DNA from 4 places in the Desulfitobacterium hafniense DCB-2 genome. Region 4 is predicted to be linked to each of the others. Evidence: riboswitches for the same ligand, from Rfam matches in the RefSeq annotation. Region 4 holds a riboswitch; each other region holds the start of a gene.
The links. Region 4 has a riboswitch for cobalamin ahead of DHAF_RS00190 (ABC transporter substrate-binding protein). Riboswitches for the same ligand answer to the same signal wherever they lie in the genome.

Region 1: linked by a shared signal. The riboswitch ahead of DHAF_RS19425 (AIR synthase related protein) and the one ahead of DHAF_RS00190 (ABC transporter substrate-binding protein) in region 4 are both predicted to bind cobalamin.
Region 2: linked by a shared signal. The riboswitch ahead of DHAF_RS12640 (ABC transporter substrate-binding protein) and the one ahead of DHAF_RS00190 (ABC transporter substrate-binding protein) in region 4 are both predicted to bind cobalamin.
Region 3: linked by a shared signal. The riboswitch ahead of DHAF_RS13040 (energy-coupling factor ABC transporter permease) and the one ahead of DHAF_RS00190 (ABC transporter substrate-binding protein) in region 4 are both predicted to bind cobalamin.

What each region holds. Positions count from the first base shown of each region.
Region 1 covers NC_011830.1:4,122,738-4,126,916, reverse strand. Annotated here, with positions in the region: gene coaBC (bifunctional phosphopantothenoylcysteine decarboxylase/phosphopantothenate--cysteine ligase CoaBC) at 1-138, shown strand, start outside; gene metK (methionine adenosyltransferase) at 144-1,334, shown strand; cobalamin riboswitch at 1,502-1,683, shown strand; gene DHAF_RS19425 (AIR synthase related protein) at 1,791-2,564, shown strand; gene DHAF_RS19420 (ECF transporter S component) at 2,651-3,163, shown strand; gene DHAF_RS19415 (ABC transporter ATP-binding protein) at 3,176-4,179, shown strand, end outside.
Region 2 covers NC_011830.1:2,752,783-2,756,961, reverse strand. Annotated here, with positions in the region: gene DHAF_RS12650 (ABC transporter permease) at 1-56, opposite strand, end outside; gene DHAF_RS12645 (ABC transporter permease) at 53-1,048, opposite strand; gene DHAF_RS12640 (ABC transporter substrate-binding protein) at 1,050-2,621, opposite strand; cobalamin riboswitch at 2,800-2,980, opposite strand; cobalamin riboswitch at 3,065-3,247, opposite strand; gene DHAF_RS12635 (hypothetical protein) at 3,298-4,095, opposite strand; gene DHAF_RS12630 (ABC transporter ATP-binding protein) at 4,089-4,179, opposite strand, start outside.
Region 3 covers NC_011830.1:2,800,729-2,804,907, forward strand. Annotated here, with positions in the region: tRNA gene DHAF_RS12965 (tRNA-Val) at 1-56, shown strand, start outside; tRNA gene DHAF_RS12970 (tRNA-Asp) at 63-138, shown strand; tRNA gene DHAF_RS12975 (tRNA-Tyr) at 165-248, shown strand; tRNA gene DHAF_RS12980 (tRNA-Met) at 257-331, shown strand; tRNA gene DHAF_RS12985 (tRNA-Gln) at 369-443, shown strand; tRNA gene DHAF_RS12990 (tRNA-Lys) at 449-524, shown strand; tRNA gene DHAF_RS12995 (tRNA-Gly) at 551-625, shown strand; tRNA gene DHAF_RS13000 (tRNA-Arg) at 632-708, shown strand; tRNA gene DHAF_RS13005 (tRNA-Thr) at 733-808, shown strand; tRNA gene DHAF_RS13010 (tRNA-Leu) at 817-901, shown strand; tRNA gene DHAF_RS13015 (tRNA-Ser) at 916-1,006, shown strand; tRNA gene DHAF_RS13020 (tRNA-Asn) at 1,022-1,096, shown strand; tRNA gene DHAF_RS13025 (tRNA-Ile) at 1,098-1,174, shown strand; tRNA gene DHAF_RS13030 (tRNA-Gly) at 1,180-1,253, shown strand; gene DHAF_RS13035 (CoA-binding protein) at 1,327-1,719, opposite strand; cobalamin riboswitch at 1,879-2,066, shown strand; gene DHAF_RS13040 (energy-coupling factor ABC transporter permease) at 2,247-2,987, shown strand; gene DHAF_RS13045 (energy-coupling factor ABC transporter substrate-binding protein) at 2,990-3,301, shown strand; gene cbiQ (cobalt ECF transporter T component CbiQ) at 3,380-4,150, shown strand.
Region 4 covers NC_011830.1:30,942-35,120, reverse strand. Annotated here, with positions in the region: gene DHAF_RS00195 (ABC transporter permease) at 1-475, opposite strand, end outside; gene DHAF_RS00190 (ABC transporter substrate-binding protein) at 595-2,235, opposite strand; cobalamin riboswitch at 2,538-2,727, opposite strand; gene DHAF_RS00185 (metal ABC transporter permease) at 2,876-3,979, opposite strand; gene DHAF_RS00180 (metal ABC transporter permease) at 3,963-4,179, opposite strand, start outside.

The DNA.
Region 1 (4,179 bases), 1.2 Mb from region 4:
GGATTTGGCAGCCCTACGAATATCGTGAGCCTGCTTTTCCCGGATGGGAAGAAAATCGATCTGCCCCAAATGAACAAATTAGACGTAGCTCGGCGGCTGGTTCAGGAGATTGCTGAGCGCCTTAGTGAAAAGGAGTGACTTCATTGGCAAAAAAACTGTTTACCTCCGAATCGGTCACAGAAGGACATCCCGATAAAATCTGCGACCAGATTTCCGATGCCATCTTAGATGCTATCTTCGCTAAAGATCCCAATGCCCGGGTCGCTTGTGAGACCTCGGTGACCACCGGCCTGGTGTTAGTCAGCGGTGAAATTACGACTAATTGTTATGTGGATATTCCCAGCACAGTAAGACAAACCATCCGTGAAATCGGCTATACCCGGGCCAAATATGGCTTTGATGCCGATACCTGTGCCGTGCTCACCTCCATCGGGGAGCAATCCGCCGACATTGCTTTGGGAGTGGATAGAGCTCTGGAAGCTAAAAACGGGGAGATGAGCGAGGAAGAAATCGAAGCCATTGGCGCCGGCGACCAAGGGATGATGTTCGGCTACGCCACCAACGAAACGGAAAGCTATATGCCCCTGGCCATTGATCTGGCCCACCGTCTGGCCCGCCGCCTCAGTGAAGTCCGCAAGTCGGATATCCTGGATTACCTCCGTCCCGACGGCAAGACTCAGGTGACGGTAGAGTATGAGGATAATCGCCCTGTCCGTATCGATACCATCGTGATCTCCACTCAGCATCATCCGGAAGCAACTCAGGAGCGGATTCGCCGGGATCTCCTGGAGCATGTGGTATTTCCCGTGGTCCCATCGGAATTGCTGGATGAGAGCACCCGTTATTTTATTAACCCCACAGGCCGTTTTGTCATCGGCGGTCCCCAAGGGGATGCCGGCTTAACCGGTCGCAAGATTATCGTCGATACTTATGGCGGGATGGCCCGCCATGGCGGAGGAGCCTTCTCCGGTAAGGACCCCACAAAGGTGGACCGTTCCGCCGCCTATGCCGCCCGTTATGTAGCTAAAAACGTGGTGGCTGCCGGTTTAGCTGAGCGCTGTGAAATCCAGCTGGCTTATGCCATCGGGGTAGCCCAGCCCGTATCCGTCCTGGTGGAAACCTTCGGAACCGCCAAAATTGACGAGGAAAAAATCGGCGAACTGGTCAAAAATAATTTTGACCTCCGTCCGGCAGGGATCATTAAGACTCTGAATCTGCGCCGTCCCATCTACCGCCAAACGGCTGCTTACGGACACTTTGGCCGCACTGATCTGGACCTGCCATGGGAAAAGACCGATAAAGCCGCTGCCCTGCGGGAGCAAGCAGGCCTATAAATTATAAATTTCAAAAGCAGATGGATCAGGCCGGAGGATTGTTTCAATAGGAACAATCCTCCGGCCTGATTGGTTTAGAAGATAGAACACCCCCTTACTTTGGCAATAGGACGAATTTTTGACTTGACATTATTCTGGTTTTGGCTAAACTGAATTTAGTAGGTCTTAACAATTTAAGGATTTCAGGTGCCCTTCGCCAAGAAGGGAGAATAGGGAACCGGGTGCAATTCCCGGACGGACCCGCCACTGTAAAGAGGAGTCTCAGCGCTGAATGCCACTGGGTAACTGGGAAGGCAGCAAGGAGACAATGACTCGAAGTCAGGAGACCTGCCTGGATCCGGGGACACATGAAGTTTGGTAAAGTTCATGGTCATTTTGCTTTGTCTGCAAGGAGAAGCGAGGTGGCTATGGACTTTTTATTTTTATAAAAATTATTGGAGAGGAGAGTTGAGGGCCTTGGGATATCAGGGAAGAGATGTTGAGGTGGTTGCCCTGAATGATGCTCAATATCTTGTCGCAGCCTGCGATTCATGCGGTGCTATTGGTGAGAAAGAGCTGGATGCAGTCAAAGTTCCCTGGAGGGTAACCGGCAGGATGACGGCCCGGGTCGCTTTGTTGGAAGTGCTGGCGGTGGGAGCGGTTCCCCAGATGCTCAGCATTGCCATTGCCAATGAGCCCCTGCCCGCAGGGGAAGAAATAATGAAGGGGGTGAGAGAAGAGCTGAAGGCTATGAACCTGCTCTCCCTGCCTGCGGCCGTCAGCACGGAAAAGAATATGCCCACAGAACAAACCGGCTTAGGCATCACGGTCATAGGGCTTTGCGATCAGGATAAACTTCGCATTGGCAGAGCCAGGCCGGGCAACAGCCTGTTTTGTCTGGGGCTCCCCAAAGTGGGAACTGAGGCGGCTGACCCGGAAGATCCGGATATTCTGCAGGGGATACATCTTATTCAATTGCTTAATATTCCTGGGGTGTATGACATTATTCCCGTAGGCTCCCAAGGGATACGGGGTGAAGCCGAAGCCCTTGCCCAAGCTGTCGGTGCCCGATTTGGAGAAGATTCCCAATGCAGACTTGATATCAATAAATCGGCAGGGCCTTCAACTTGTCTCATTTTTACGGCCGCTGAGGATATTGAATTAGGGGATTTCGGCAAGCTACCCATCCATAAAATCGGCAGGCTGGAGGAGGATGGAGGTGGAGGTCTCCTAACAGAAAATGAAGATTAGAATCCAAGAGAAAGGTTAGCGGAAAGATTCAGGTTATCAAGTTAAATGAAAAGAAAAAATGAAATGAAATGAAGGAGAGAATAACAATGATTGAACCTGCAAAGAAAACAACGATTCCCAAATCAGCTCAGAATATCCGACGGATTGCCATCATGGCAGTCTTTCTTGCCTTGAGTGCGGTAGGTGCCTTGATTAAAATTCCCAGCCCGCTGGGGACAGTGGCCCTGGATTCTGCTCCGGGTTTTTTCAGCGCTTTGGCTTTTGGCAGCATAGAAGGCTGTATTGTTATTGCCATAGGTCATCTGCTCACCTCGGCGGTGGTCGGTTTTCCCCTGGGAATTCCTATGCATTTGGTGATCGCCATAGAAATGGCTGTCTTTGCCTTGATTTATCGCCTGGTCAATAAGAAAATCGGTTTGATTCCTGCCGTGATTATTACCTCCCTCCTCAATGGTGTGGTGGCGGCCTTTTCCGTATTCCCCATCGGTGGTATGGGTGCAGTCTTAGGGTTAATGCCCTTTCTGTTATTAGGGTCGGTCTTAAATGTTGCCGTATCGGCCTTAGCCTATAAAGCGCTTAAAGGAAGCCGGTTGATCTAGAGGAGTGCTGGGGTGGAGACAGTGATTGAATTAAGAGATGTTTCTTATCGTTATCCAAGAGCTGAAGAGGAGAGTTTAAAACAAGTCAGCCTGGCAGTGGCCAAAGGAAAATTCATCGCTTTGATGGGTCCCACGGGAGCAGGTAAAACAACCTTAAGCTTGTGTCTGAATGGTTTGATTCCCCAGTTTCTGCAAGGAGAGCTGCAGGGAGAGGTCAGGATTGGGGGGGAAGAGACACGTGAGGTCCGGGTGCAGGACCTGGCTAAGCAAGTAGGGCTTGTACTTCAGGATGCAGAAAGTCAGATCGTCGGGCGAACAGTGGGGGAGGATGTGGCTTTTGGCCCTCGTAATTTCGGTGTACCCCTGCAGGAAATTCACCGAAGGGTTGCCCAGGCCTTGGCCAAAGTCCGGCTGAATGGCTATGATCAGCGCTCTACAGCGGAGCTGTCCGGCGGGGAAAAACAACGGCTGGTGATCGCCGGAGTGCTGGCCCTGGAACCGGAACTATTGGTCATGGATGAACCGGCTTCTGAACTGGATCCGGAAGGACGGTTCCAGGTCTATCGCACCTTGGATGATCTCTGTCGTGAAAAAGAGCGGACGATTCTTGTCGTCGAGCACTCCAGTGAAGAAATTCTGCATAGAGCCCACGAAGTTATCGTACTTAAGCACGGGAAAGTTGCCTGGCAAGGGATACCGGAACAGCTTTTCCGCAATATCCCTCTTTTGCAGGAATTCGGGATCAAGCCCTTGCCAGTCAGCTTATTAGGCTGGAGTTTTTGGCAAAGAGGATGGATTGAAGGCCAGGACATTCCTTTGGATGTTGCCGAGGCGGAATCCCTGATCCGCAATTTAATAGGGCGGCCCAGCCTACAAAACAGAGTGGTCCCGCCGAGTGAGCCGCCGGCAAGAGGCAAAGTCCATCAAGAAAAGGAAGCAGAGAAGAGCTCACTGAATTCAGCCTTGATTCAAATTACGCAGCTTGTGCACCGATTTGAATCGGGACAAATAGGCGT
Region 2 (4,179 bases), 2.6 Mb from region 4:
GCTAAAACCAAGAGACCGCTCCCCATAATCAGCATAATTTTTCGACGGCGATTCATGACGAGCCTCCTTCCCGGATTTGAGGATCGACAATCCCATAGATCACATTGGCCAGGAAATTTCCCGTAAATACAAAAAGCACACTAAATAAGGCAATACCCAGCAGCAAAGGAGCATCTCCTTTCAATCCGGCATGGGTAGCCGCGTTTCCCAGACCAGGATAAGAAAAAACCTTCTCCGCCAGCACCGACCCGCCAAACAGTTCACTGACCGAAGCGAATTGCAGCGTTATGCCGGGCAAGGCGATATTGCGCAATCCGTGACGCCGAATAATCTCCCGGGGTTTTTCCCCCCGGGCTTTAGCAAAAAGGACATATTCACTCTTAAGTACGTCAATGAACTTCTGACGGGTATGAAGGGCAATGCCGGCTACACCGGTAATGCTCAAGGTTAAGGCAGGTAGAATCAGATGATAAATTTTATCACCTAGAGTAACCTCATGGGCCAATTTATTGATGGGGGCTGCCAATCCTAAGGGAAACCACTGTAAATAGACAGCAAAAACCATTAAAAAGAGTAAGCCCAGCCAAAAAAGCGGTGTGGATGCCAATATCAAACAAAACGTTTTAATAAAGCGGTCAATCCACTTCCCCTTATTCACGGCAGCGATAATGCCCAAAGTAAACCCCAGCACCCCGGACAACACCCAGGCTACTCCCATCAAGGCCAGCGACGCCCGGAAACGCTCGCCGATAACCTTCGCGACAGGCTGGCGATAAGTGATAGATTCGCCCATGTCACCCTGAAGGACATGGGTTATCCAGATGCCATAGCGCTCTACAGGCGATTTGTTAAGACCCCAATGTTCAGCGATATTCGCCCTTTGCTCTTCGGAGACGTGGGCATCACCCAAATAAGCGTCGATCGGATCAATCGGCGACAGCGCAATAAGCATGAAGCTGATTAGACTCACGGCCCCAAGCAGAGTCAGCATCCGTACTAAAGTACTGCTGAAATAGCGCCCCAATCCTTTATATACCGTGGTACTCATACTACCAGGACCACTCATTCATATTTTCTACAATGGAAATCCCCTGCCCCCGGGTTGGCAATTTCTGCAAAGAGGGGATCTTCAGCCCTTCTTTGACAAGATAAGTGACTTCCGGACGAACGATCCACAAGTACGGAATATCCTTTTGCGCAAGAGCCTGGCCTTCCTGCCAGTATTTATTTGCCTCGTCAGAGTTCGTTGCTGCAAGGGCTTTTTGGATAACCGCATCAACCTCCGGATTGGTATAAGAAGCCGGGTTGCCGATAACCGCTACACCAATTTGCGAAGAATCATAATAACGATAGAATTCTATGGGATTAGGCTGACCAAAGACCCAGCAAGTCGGTAAATTCCTCGCTTCCCGGCATTCCGACCAAGGTGCGGATTTGGGGATAATCTGTATTCCCAGCTTTTTCACATCTTCTGCCAGAGCAACGACCGTATTATAACGCGCCAGATCATTGCTTCGTCCTGTTATCACGATTTCCGCCTTAATATTATTTTTCTCCCGGATGCCGTCCCCGTCAGTATCTTTCCATCCTGCATCTTCCAAGATCTTTTTCGCTTCTTCAACCTGGTTGTCTTTAAACATGTCGCCATTACTCCAGGGAAGTTCCTTCGCCGCTCCATAAGTAACTTGCCCAAATCCGTTCAAAGCGTTTTGGGTAATGAGCTGCCGGTTTATCCCAATGTTCAAGGCTTTGCGAATCGCCGGATCACTTGTGACATTATTGCCTACTTTTTGCCCTGAAGGGTCGGTCGTTTCCGGAATCGTTGGCAGGTTAATGGTAAAAGCATCCATGGCGGACATTCTATATAGTTTCATTCCGTCAACCGGCGTGCTGGCAAATTCAGATTCGACAAGCACCAAGTCCAACTGCCCTGATTTCGCTGCCGCCAGAGCCGCATCTTCATCCAATTTTAAGATGGTTACTTTCTTAAACTTCGGTATTGGGCCGTAATAATGTTCATTCGGTACCAGGATCAACTTCTGATCAACTGCAAATTCGGCAACTTTCCAGGCACCGGAGCCCATCGGATGATCCCCATAGTTTTCATTATAGAGATGCTTGGGGACAATTCCCACCTCGCTTAGATTAAAGACAAACGTAGACCAGGGGGCTTTTAAGCGGAAAACAACAGTACTTTCGTCTAAAGCTTCAACTGAATCCAGCATGGTCAGATCCGCGGCGGAAGCTTTGCTTTTGGTTGTTTCAAAAGTAAAGGCCACATCTTCCGAAGTTAAGGAATGGCCATCCGCAAATTTTGCATCATTGCGGATTTTAAAGGTGTACGTTAATCCATCTGCACTGATATCATAAGAGGTGGCTAAATCATTGACCAATTGGTTGTTTTCTTTTACTTGCAATAAGTGACTGTGAAATATATCCGGTGCCCATACGCCATAGCCTGTGGTCGGGTCAAAACCACCGGCCACCAAATTGACCCCGGCCGAAATAGTAATTTCATCTTTCGCGACATTTTCTGTGATATTTTTTCCGCCGTTAGAAGCAGAACAGCCCACCATCAGCATTAGTCCGGCGAGCAACAGCAATAATACTATTTTTCTCATATGGCCTTCTCCTTTTATTCTTGATTTTAATAGCATGTTATATCAACTGGAATATGGATATTTCGCTATCCATTTTCACCTCCTTATGGCGAAAGAGTCTCCCCAATAATAAATCTCCCTGCAATGATGCAGGGAGAACTTACCTTGAACAAGCCTAAAAAAGCCTTACTAGTGTACTTAATCAGCTTTCTAAAAGGCAGGTCTTCTGGCTCTCGTGTCATCCTCCTCCCACGCCTTCCCATCTCTAAAAAAGACAGTGACATTCTGGGGATTCGTCTCCGATTACAGCGGCGGATCCGCACCGGACTTATACCGGTTTCCCTATTCTCCCTATGGGCACCTTAAGCTATGTATTCGGTTTTAAAGCAAACAAAACCCATTTTCGCTAAGAAAATGGGTTAAAGCACAAGTGCAACCGTCATATCCCTTTTTCCGCGAAAGGCGTAGACAACCAGTATTAGGCAGGTTTCCTGACTTGCGGGTCTTTGCTTTCTTTCTCCTTCCCGGATAAAACCAGTGGTTATAAAAGAAGCTCTCCGCATACAGTGGCGCGACCGTCCAGGAATTTCACCTGGTTCCCTATTATCCTCCGATAAATCAGAGGCACCTAAAAACTGAATATTTAATTCACTTATATTGTTTATAACATATATTATGACAATTAACAACCCAAAGATCACTCGAGATTCAAACGCTTCTTCAAAATAGTATTGGTGATGGCGAAGTAAGCAGCCGTGATCAGTGCCGACTCAATCAGTATGAAGGCAATGAAAAGGTGGATCTCCGTGTGCATAGTGAGAAAATTCCCCGGGGTAATATTCCAGGCATTGCCATGCCCTATTATAAAACCAATCCCCATGCTGATCATTTGGGTTAAGGTATTGAGTCCGATAAAGGCGGCAAAGGAGGCCAGAATACGGTGCTGATTAAACAGGTGGCCAACAGCAATCGAGGCGTAGAGGATTAAAATGGCCGATGCCAGAATGAGGAAGATGCCGATCACAGCCTCGAGGGAATACAAATAAATCGATGTGCCCAGATAACCCCATAGTGTGCCAGAGAATTGGGTCAGCTCCCTCATAATGTGCTCCCAGTCCCCTGCTTTTAAAGCGATGAGGATGATGGAGAGCATGGCCACGAAGAAACTGATCACTAACCAAAACATGGAGATCAGCATCTTACAGACAATGTGCTGCCAGGGTTTGACAGGGAGAGTGAACATCAGGTAGCCTTCTTCAGAGAGAAGATTCTTATAGAAACGCTGAATCGTCATAATCAAGGTCATAACAAAGATACCGGCCATGATAAAAATATAAACAGCCATACTGATGACCGCCGGAGCCTGCCAGTGGTGGCTGGAACTTACTCCCAGCATGAAGCGGTTAATCAGGGCGAAAACCAATAAAGCCAGGTATAAGGGCAGGAAAACTCTTCCTGTGGCTTTCAACTCATATTTCATCAACTTACTTAGCATTTGAACACCTCCCGGAATAAGGCATCGACGGATTTACCTTTTTCACTGCGGATTTCATCCACTGTGGAGGTCAAGACAACTTGA
Region 3 (4,179 bases), 2.5 Mb from region 4:
AGAGCGCCTGCCTTACAAGCAGGATGTCGGCAGTTCGATCCTGTCATCGCCCACCAAAATAAGGCCCCGTGGTGTAGTGGTTAACATGCCTGCCTGTCACGCAGGAGATCGTCGGTTCAAGTCCGATCGGGGTCGCCATTTCAACTTTATAGCACAACACATGTGGGTAGATGGCCGAGTGGTTAAAGGCGGCAGACTGTAAATCTGTTCCGAAAGGTACGGTGGTTCGAATCCATCTCTACCCACCACTAAACATCGCGGAGTGGAGCAGTGGTAGCTCGTCGGGCTCATAACCCGAAGGTCGTCGGTTCAAATCCGGCCTCCGCAACCAAGCTTTAAATCAGCAGCAGTTGATTTAAATAGAAAATAGGGATGTCGCCAAGCGGTAAGGCACCAGACTTTGACTCTGGCATTCGTAGGTTCGAATCCTGCCATCCCTGCCATTTATGAGCCATTAGCTCAGTCGGTAGAGCACCTGACTTTTAATCAGGGTGTCCCGCGTTCGAGTCGCGGATGGCTCACCATTTTCTTTAGAGCATGTCAGGGACATGCGGGTGTAACTCAGTGGTAGAGTGTCACCTTGCCAAGGTGAAAGTCGCGAGTTCGAATCTCGTCACCCGCTCCAAACAATGCGCTCGTAGCTCAGCTGGATAGAGCGTCTGACTACGAATCAGAAGGCCAGGGGTTCGAATCCCTTCGAGCGCACCATTTAAATCAGAAGAGATCCTCGATGCCGTTATAGCTCAGTTGGTAGAGCGCATCCTTGGTAAGGATGAGGTCACCGGTTCAAATCCGGTTAACGGCTCCATAAACAATGCGGGAGTGGCGGAACTGGCAGACGCGCACGTTTGAGGGGCGTGTGGGTAACACCGTATGGGTTCAAGTCCCATCTTCCGCACCAAAAAGCAGGGTTACGGAGAAGTACTCAAGTGGCTGAAGAGGACGGTTTGCTAAACCGTTAGAGTGGGTAACTGCTGCGAGGGTTCGAATCCCTCCTTCTCCGCCAGTAATAAATCAATATTCCTCGATAGCTCAATGGTGGAGCAACCGGCTGTTAACCGGTAGGTTGCAGGTTCGAGTCCTGCTCGGGGAGCCATGGCAGGGTAGCCAAGTGGTCTAAGGCAAGTGGTTCATACCCGCTCATTCGAGAGTTCAAATCTCTCCCCTGCTACCACACCTGCGGGTGTAGCTCAATGGTAGAGCACTAGCCTTCCAAGCTAGCTACGTGGGTTCGATTCCCATCACCCGCTCCATAGTTAAAACGAACCGTACTGATGCCAGTACGGTTTTTTGCTGCTTATTTTCAGGATTTGCCTTTTTTCAGGTTTAGCGGCGGGACCGGGCTTCAACCAGTACGCATTCATGAGCAATCAGCTGCATTTGGTTTGCGCGCCCTTTCATCAAGGCTTCATCGCTTTCGGCGCCAGGCTGCATCCAGACCCTTTTGATACCTAATTGGGCACATTGGTCAATAATTTGTTCCGATATCTGAGGAGGGACGATGAGGCTGACCACATCAGGGCGAACGGGCAAGGCGCTTAAAGAGGGGAAACAAGGCTCTCCGTCCAGCTCAGAGAGTTTGGGATTAATGGGATACACCGTATAGCCGCATTGTTTGAGTTTATGGTAGACCTTTGTGCCAAATTTGGTCGGATCTTTAGAGACTCCGACTACTGCCCAGATCTCCTGGTCTAAGAACTCTTGAATATCGTTTTGCATGGTTTTCTCCTTAGCTTAATTTTCATTGATTAAAATCCTCGGGATTAATATCACCATTTTGAACGTTTTTAAAATGCTCCCAACCTTAAATAAAATAAGTATTTATTTCTAATATAATTATATACAATTTGGCTGAAAAATTGCTATAATGTTCTTGAAATTAAATATTGAGAATTGAGTTGATTCTTCGCAAGAGGAATCATAAGGGAAGTCAGTTGAAGCTGACGCGGTGCCCGCCACTGTAAAAGGGAGTTAACCTACAATGATGTCACTGGATTACTGTCTGGGAAGACGTAGGTTAATGATGAACTTGAGCCAGGAAACCTGCTCATATTCTCGATTCAAGGAACCTACGGGATGTTAGGGAGGTGGATATCGGTGTTCAAGATAGTTTTATCTGATACAGGATAGCAAACCCTTCCGTAAGGAAGGGTTATTTTTCTTGCGGCGAAAACGCTTTTTCGATAGGTATTATTGAGTTTATTCTACAGATGATTGTTCGTATCAAAAATTAAGGAGTGGGGAGTATGAACAAACGTATACAGCTCTTTATTGGTTTAGTCTTGATGATGTTTTTTATTCCTTATAAAGCATCGGCTATGCATATTATGGAAGGTTTTTTACAGCCGGGGTGGGCCATTGCCTGGGGAGCTTTAGCAATACCCTTTGTCGTGTTGGGTATCTTTTCGATTAAGAAAACCATTTCTCTTAATCCACGCTTGAAGATTCTTTTAGCTATGGCCGGGGCTTTTGTTTTTGTGCTTTCTGCTCTTAAATTACCCTCGGTTACCGGGAGCTGTTCCCATCCAACCGGAGTAGGCTTTGGTGCCATCCTATTTGGCCCCACAGCTATGGCAGTTATCGGCGTTATTGTCCTTTTGTTTCAGGCCTTGCTGCTGGCCCACGGCGGATTGACCACCTTAGGCGCCAATACCTTTTCTATGGCAGTGGTTGGTCCCTTTGTAGCCTTTGGCGTGTATAAACTGGTACAAAAATTTAAAGGACCACAATGGTTAGGTGTATTTCTGGCCGCGTCCTTAGGCGATTTGGCCACCTATGTCATGACTTCCATTCAATTGGCCCTTGCCTTCCCTTCGGAAGTGGGCGGTTTTGCTGCTTCTCTTACTAAATTTGCCAGTATCTTTGCTGTGACTCAGATACCCTTAGCGATCAGTGAGGGGATTCTGACTGTCATCATCTTCAACGCACTGGCCAGCTATGGAAAAAGTGAGCTGCAAGATCTCAAGCTGTTAACAAAGGAGGTATAACAATGGCTAATTCAGGTGTAGAACAAACAAAACGATCCACTTTTAAGGTTAATGTGTTGTTATTCCTGCTTGTAGTGGCTATAACCGTTATTCCCTTAGTTCTTGTCCAGGACGCTGAATTCGGCGGGGCGGATGGTTTGGCCGAGGAAGAGATCCTGAATATTCAGGAGGATTATGAGCCTTGGTTTTCCCCCTTCTTTGAGCCGGCCAGCGGGGAAATCGAGAGCCTGCTCTTTGCCCTTCAAGCAGGCCTGGGAGCGGGAGTCATCGGTTTTGGCTTAGGTTATTATAAGGGCCGGAGTAAACACGATTAAACAACTTGGAACCCTATGGAACAGGAAACCGGCAAATGAATAAGTGCACACTGAAAGGGTAAAGGAGGCTGCAAAGATATGCTGAATACGGATACTTATGCCTATGCTTCTCGACTTAAAACGATTGATCCTATGCAAAAATTCATCGTTGCCTTCTTGACCCTGGGAGTGTGTCTGTGGGCCGATCAATTGTTTGTTTCTATAGCCGTGATTATGTTCATGAGTGGAGTTGCCATATTCTTCGGAGGGGCACCTCTCTCTGTATGGCTAAAATTGATGATCATTCCTATGTCGTTTTTAATGATCGGTATTTTTACAATTGCCGTTAATATTTCTCGTGATGTTTACAGCTTTTTATGGGCCTATTCCATAGCAGGCTATTGGGTAGGCATTTCAGAAAATGGGATACGGGAAGGGGTTAATCTCTTTTTTCGGGTGCTCGGCTCTGTATCCTGCCTCTATTTTCTATCCCTAAGCACTCCCATGGTGGATTTGCTGTCCGTATTGAGGAGGCTCAGGCTGCCCAAACTTATGGTGGAAATGATGGGACTTATTTATCGTTTTATCTTCGTGCTTTTAGAGACTGCTGGCACCATGCTGACTGCTCAAAACTCCCGGCTGGGCTATGTCAATCTTAAAACCGGGTATCGCTCAATGGGGAGTTTGGTATCTGTCCTGTTCATTCGTGCTTATAAACGCTCTAATGAGCTGTATACTTCTTTAGAGGCCCGAGGATATGACGGAGAGATCAAGGTTCTGGAGGAAAGCTATGAGAATAATAGAAATTTAGTGCTTCTGGCCGTAGTGATCAATGGAGCGTTTGTCTTCCTGACATTATTTTTAAAATGATAGATCTGCTAAAAGATTTGAGGAAAGAG
Region 4 (4,179 bases):
CTGCAAAAACAAGCAGTAAAATTAAAGCCAGCAAAAAGGTGGGTATGGAAACCAGAATATAACTGTACCATTTAATAAAGCGATCCAGCAGCTTCCCTCTTCTCATGGCGGCCACCGCTCCCAGCAGATAGCCGAAAACACCGGACAAGAGCCATGCTGTTCCCATGAGCGCAAAAGATGTCATGGCTCTGCTTTTAATAATGTCCATAACGGGGACTCTATACAGCTTGGACATACCAAAATCACCCTGCAGCAAGGCCCCTGCCCAGGAAAAATATTGTTCCACAGGGGATTTGTTAACCCCCCAGTATTCCTTCAGCTTTTCCAGCTGTTCCTGTGACATAGAGGTATCACTGATCGCATAGGCATTGACAGGATCAATCGGAGACAAATGGATTAACCAGAAGGTCAGGATGGATAAGCCCAGCATCAGGGTAATCATGCGCAGAAAGCGCCTGAGGATTTTTTGAGACATAACACAGCACCTCCCGTTTATAGAGCGGCCCCATTCAAACAGGTGCGTTCAAAACGCCAATGCTTCGGGCAGGCGTTTCAGACGCACCTGTTCTGATAGAGCGTTCAGCTTGATTGGCTTTAAGGGTTGATCGACCACTCCGTGATATTGCCAAACAGTCCAAATTCATAGCCATGGGAATGCATGAGTTGGTTGCCGATATTCACCTGATCATTGACAAGGTACAGATGGTCGACACGGGCCAGCCAAACGATGGGAGCGTCACCAAGGGGGCTGAAACCGGTTTTCCCATCCCATTGGGCCAGTTTCCAGTATTGATTGGCTTCTTCCTGAGTGCTGGCGTACAAAGCTTTCTTTATATAGTCATCAGAAGTGGGATTGATATAAGAAGGCATGTTATTGTACCCGGTATTGATCACCTGAGATGAATACATAGTATACAATTGATGGGGGTGAAGTCGGCCGCCTCCCCATAGGCAGGCATTGGCCTTGCCCTGGATAAATATTTCATCCCAGGTAGCACCGATGATATTGATCTTAATACCCAGACCAAGGGCCTGATCGGCAACAGCCAGGGCGATGTCACCGCGCAGCTGGTCACTGGAAGGAAAATATAAATCAAATTCGGCCTTCAGCCCATCCTTCTCGACAATGCCATCCTTGTTGGTATCGGCCCACCCGGCATCTGCCAGCAATTGCTTGGCCTCTTCAACCCGGCCATCCTCAATGACCGTTTTTTCATTAAACCAGGGTGTGCCATCCACAATGGAATAGGCAGCCTTTCCGTATCCGTCCATGGTCACATCAATAATTCCCTGACGGCTTAACCCAATGTTCAATGCTTGACGGATGGCCAAATGAGAGGTAATATCATTGCCGACTTTGACCTCGTTGGCGTTGATATACCCGGTTCCGCCGCTGGGCAGGACAGGAAGACTAATTCCTCTGGAATCAACGCTCTCCAGAACGTGTAAGGTCATTCCCGGCAGGGTTTGTCCGGCAAATTTGGGAGGAATGTAACAAATATCAACTTGACCGGCCTTGGCCGCTGCAAAAGCGGCATCTTCCCCCAGCAGCAGGAAGGTGAGTTTCTTGAATTGAGGCTCCTCACCATACCAATAAGGGTTATAGTCCATGATGATTTGTTCGCCGTCATTATACTGGGTTACCTGATAGGGTCCGGAGCCAATGGGGTTTTTGGAATAATTGTCATCATAAATATGTTTGGGCACAATGCCGATTTCGGAAAGCTGACTGACAAATGTGGAACGCGGCTCTTGCAAAGTAAACACGATGGTATCCTTGCCGCTAATCTCCATTTTATCGACAAAGGAAAGGTCAAAGGCGATGCCGTCTTCTTTCAGCATTTCATAGGTAAACAGGACATCCTCTATGGTAACCGGGTCGCCGTTGGAAAATTTGGCATCATTGCGGATTTTGAAGGTCCAGGTATAGCCGTCTTTACTCGTCTCAAAGGATTTGGCCAGATCGCCGACAAAAGTTAAGTCCTTCGTGGCTTTAAGCAGTGAACTGTGGGTTAAGCGGATTTGCCCGATGGCACCCCAGGTCTTTTTGGGATCGAACATCCCATAATCGGCCATTCCCACAGCCAGGACCAGCTCCTCCTTCTTCCCTTCCTCCGGCGCCTTTGAAGTCGTCGGGGAAGGACTGCACCCAGGCAGGCCAACCAAAAGAACGACAACCAGAATCAGCAGGGGAGCGAACCGCTTCCGAAGCAAATGTAACTTGGGCTTGTTCATCTTTTCTACCTCCATAAAAATAGTTAAACTCCCTTACCTGCACCTTTGCTCATGAGCGGGGAAGCTCCTCTTCCTCCCGGCAATTTAGGTATGCTCAAGTAAGTTAGCTGCCTCTAACTATAAAAAAACTCTTGTATAATTTCAATTTCTTTCAGCTAATCTTTAGAATTCTTCAGAATCATTGACCCAAAATCATTGACCCAAAACAAAAAAACCCTTTCCAAACGGAAGGGCTTTCTATCCTGTATTTAATAATAGTGTTCTGAACACGATATCCACCTCCCTAACATCCCGTAGGTTGTTTTGAATCCGGGGCATGAGCAGGTCTCCTGGCTTAAGTTCCTCATTAACTCCCGTCTTCCCGGATATAACTATCCAGTGACCTTATGGTGAGTTAACTCCCTTCTACAGTGGCGGGCACCGCGTCAGCTTTGACTGACTTCCCTTACGGTTTTTCCTCTGAAAAATCGTACTCATCCCCATATGAAATTATAGATAGAATAAGAAATTTCTTGCCCAATTACAATGTATTTCAGCGAATCTTTAGAATTCTTCAGAATTACCTTCTTCAGAATAACTGAATCTGAAACAAAAAAAATGGATACCTCCTTCACAGGGATATCCCTCTTTTCTTGACAGCTTAGCCTGAAAGCAAGGTCTCATAGCTGCGCAGGCTGGTCAGGCGCCCCTGTTCAGTCAGCTTGATCACGCTGTTGTTTAACTCAATACACCCTTCCTTTTGCAAAAGGGCGATCAGATTTTTCGTAAGCTCCCCATCCAGGCGCAAATAACTTTGTATCTCAGCAAGGTTTGCTTCACTTTCCTCGTGGTGATAAAGATGGAGCAAAAGTATCATTTTGGCAAAGCCTATTTTTTGACTGCGGCGTCTGCTCAGCGTGCTCACAAGCCCCCGGCCGGGAGCAAAGATAAAGACCAGCAAGAAAGAAATTCCCGTCATCATGGCCATACAGCCGGCGATGGATACGTCCAGCAGGGCTGCCGCCCGATAGCCTAATAAGCCGTTGATGGCCCCGATCACCCCGCTTAAAATCAACATCCGCTTTAAATCATCGGTAAGCAGATAGGCCGTGACCGGCGGGCCAATCATAAACGCTACCACCAAAATGGAGCCCACCGCCTGAAAAGCCCCCACTGTGGTAAGCGAAACCAGGGTCATCAGACCGTAATGGACCAGGGTCGGCGCAAAACCCAACACAGAGGCCAGCATGGGATCGAAGGTGGCAAGTTTCAGCTCCTTGAAGAAGATGATGATCACCGCCAGGTTAATAAGCAAAAGAATCCCTGTGGTATGAATGGCTTTCGCGCCCAGATCCACTCCCCCCACGATCATGCGGTCAAAGGGAGCAAAGGCCAGCTCTCCCAGCAGTACCGAGTCAGTGTCCAAATGCACCGAACCCGCATAGCGCGTAATCAAGATAATGGCTATGGAAAAGAGGAAGGGGAACACAATACCGATGGCTGCATCTTCCGCCAAAAGCCGCGTACGCCCCAGCATTTCCGTCAGCCACACGGTGACGACCCCCATTAATGCGGCACCGGCGATCAGAAAGGAGGAAGAAAGATCATGAGTGACAAAGAAGGCCAGCACAATGCCCAGCAGAATCGTATGGGTGATGGAATCCGACATCATGGCCATTTTCCGCAGCACCAGAAAGACACCGGGCAGGGCGCAGGCCACCGCCACAATGACGGCAATCAGTTGTATTTCAAATTGTGGGGACATCAGGCCCACTCCCTTCCAGTTTCAGCATCAGCTTATTCTTCCTGTGCCGGTACACCCTGTGCAGAATACCTCTTCCCGGGGCAAACAGAACACTGAGCACAACGAGGAGGCTGGCGCACACCACAATGGCCGGTCCTGTGGGCAACTTAGGCACCGCAGAGCTGGCGGCGGTTCCCACCACACCGGACAGGGCACCGAAA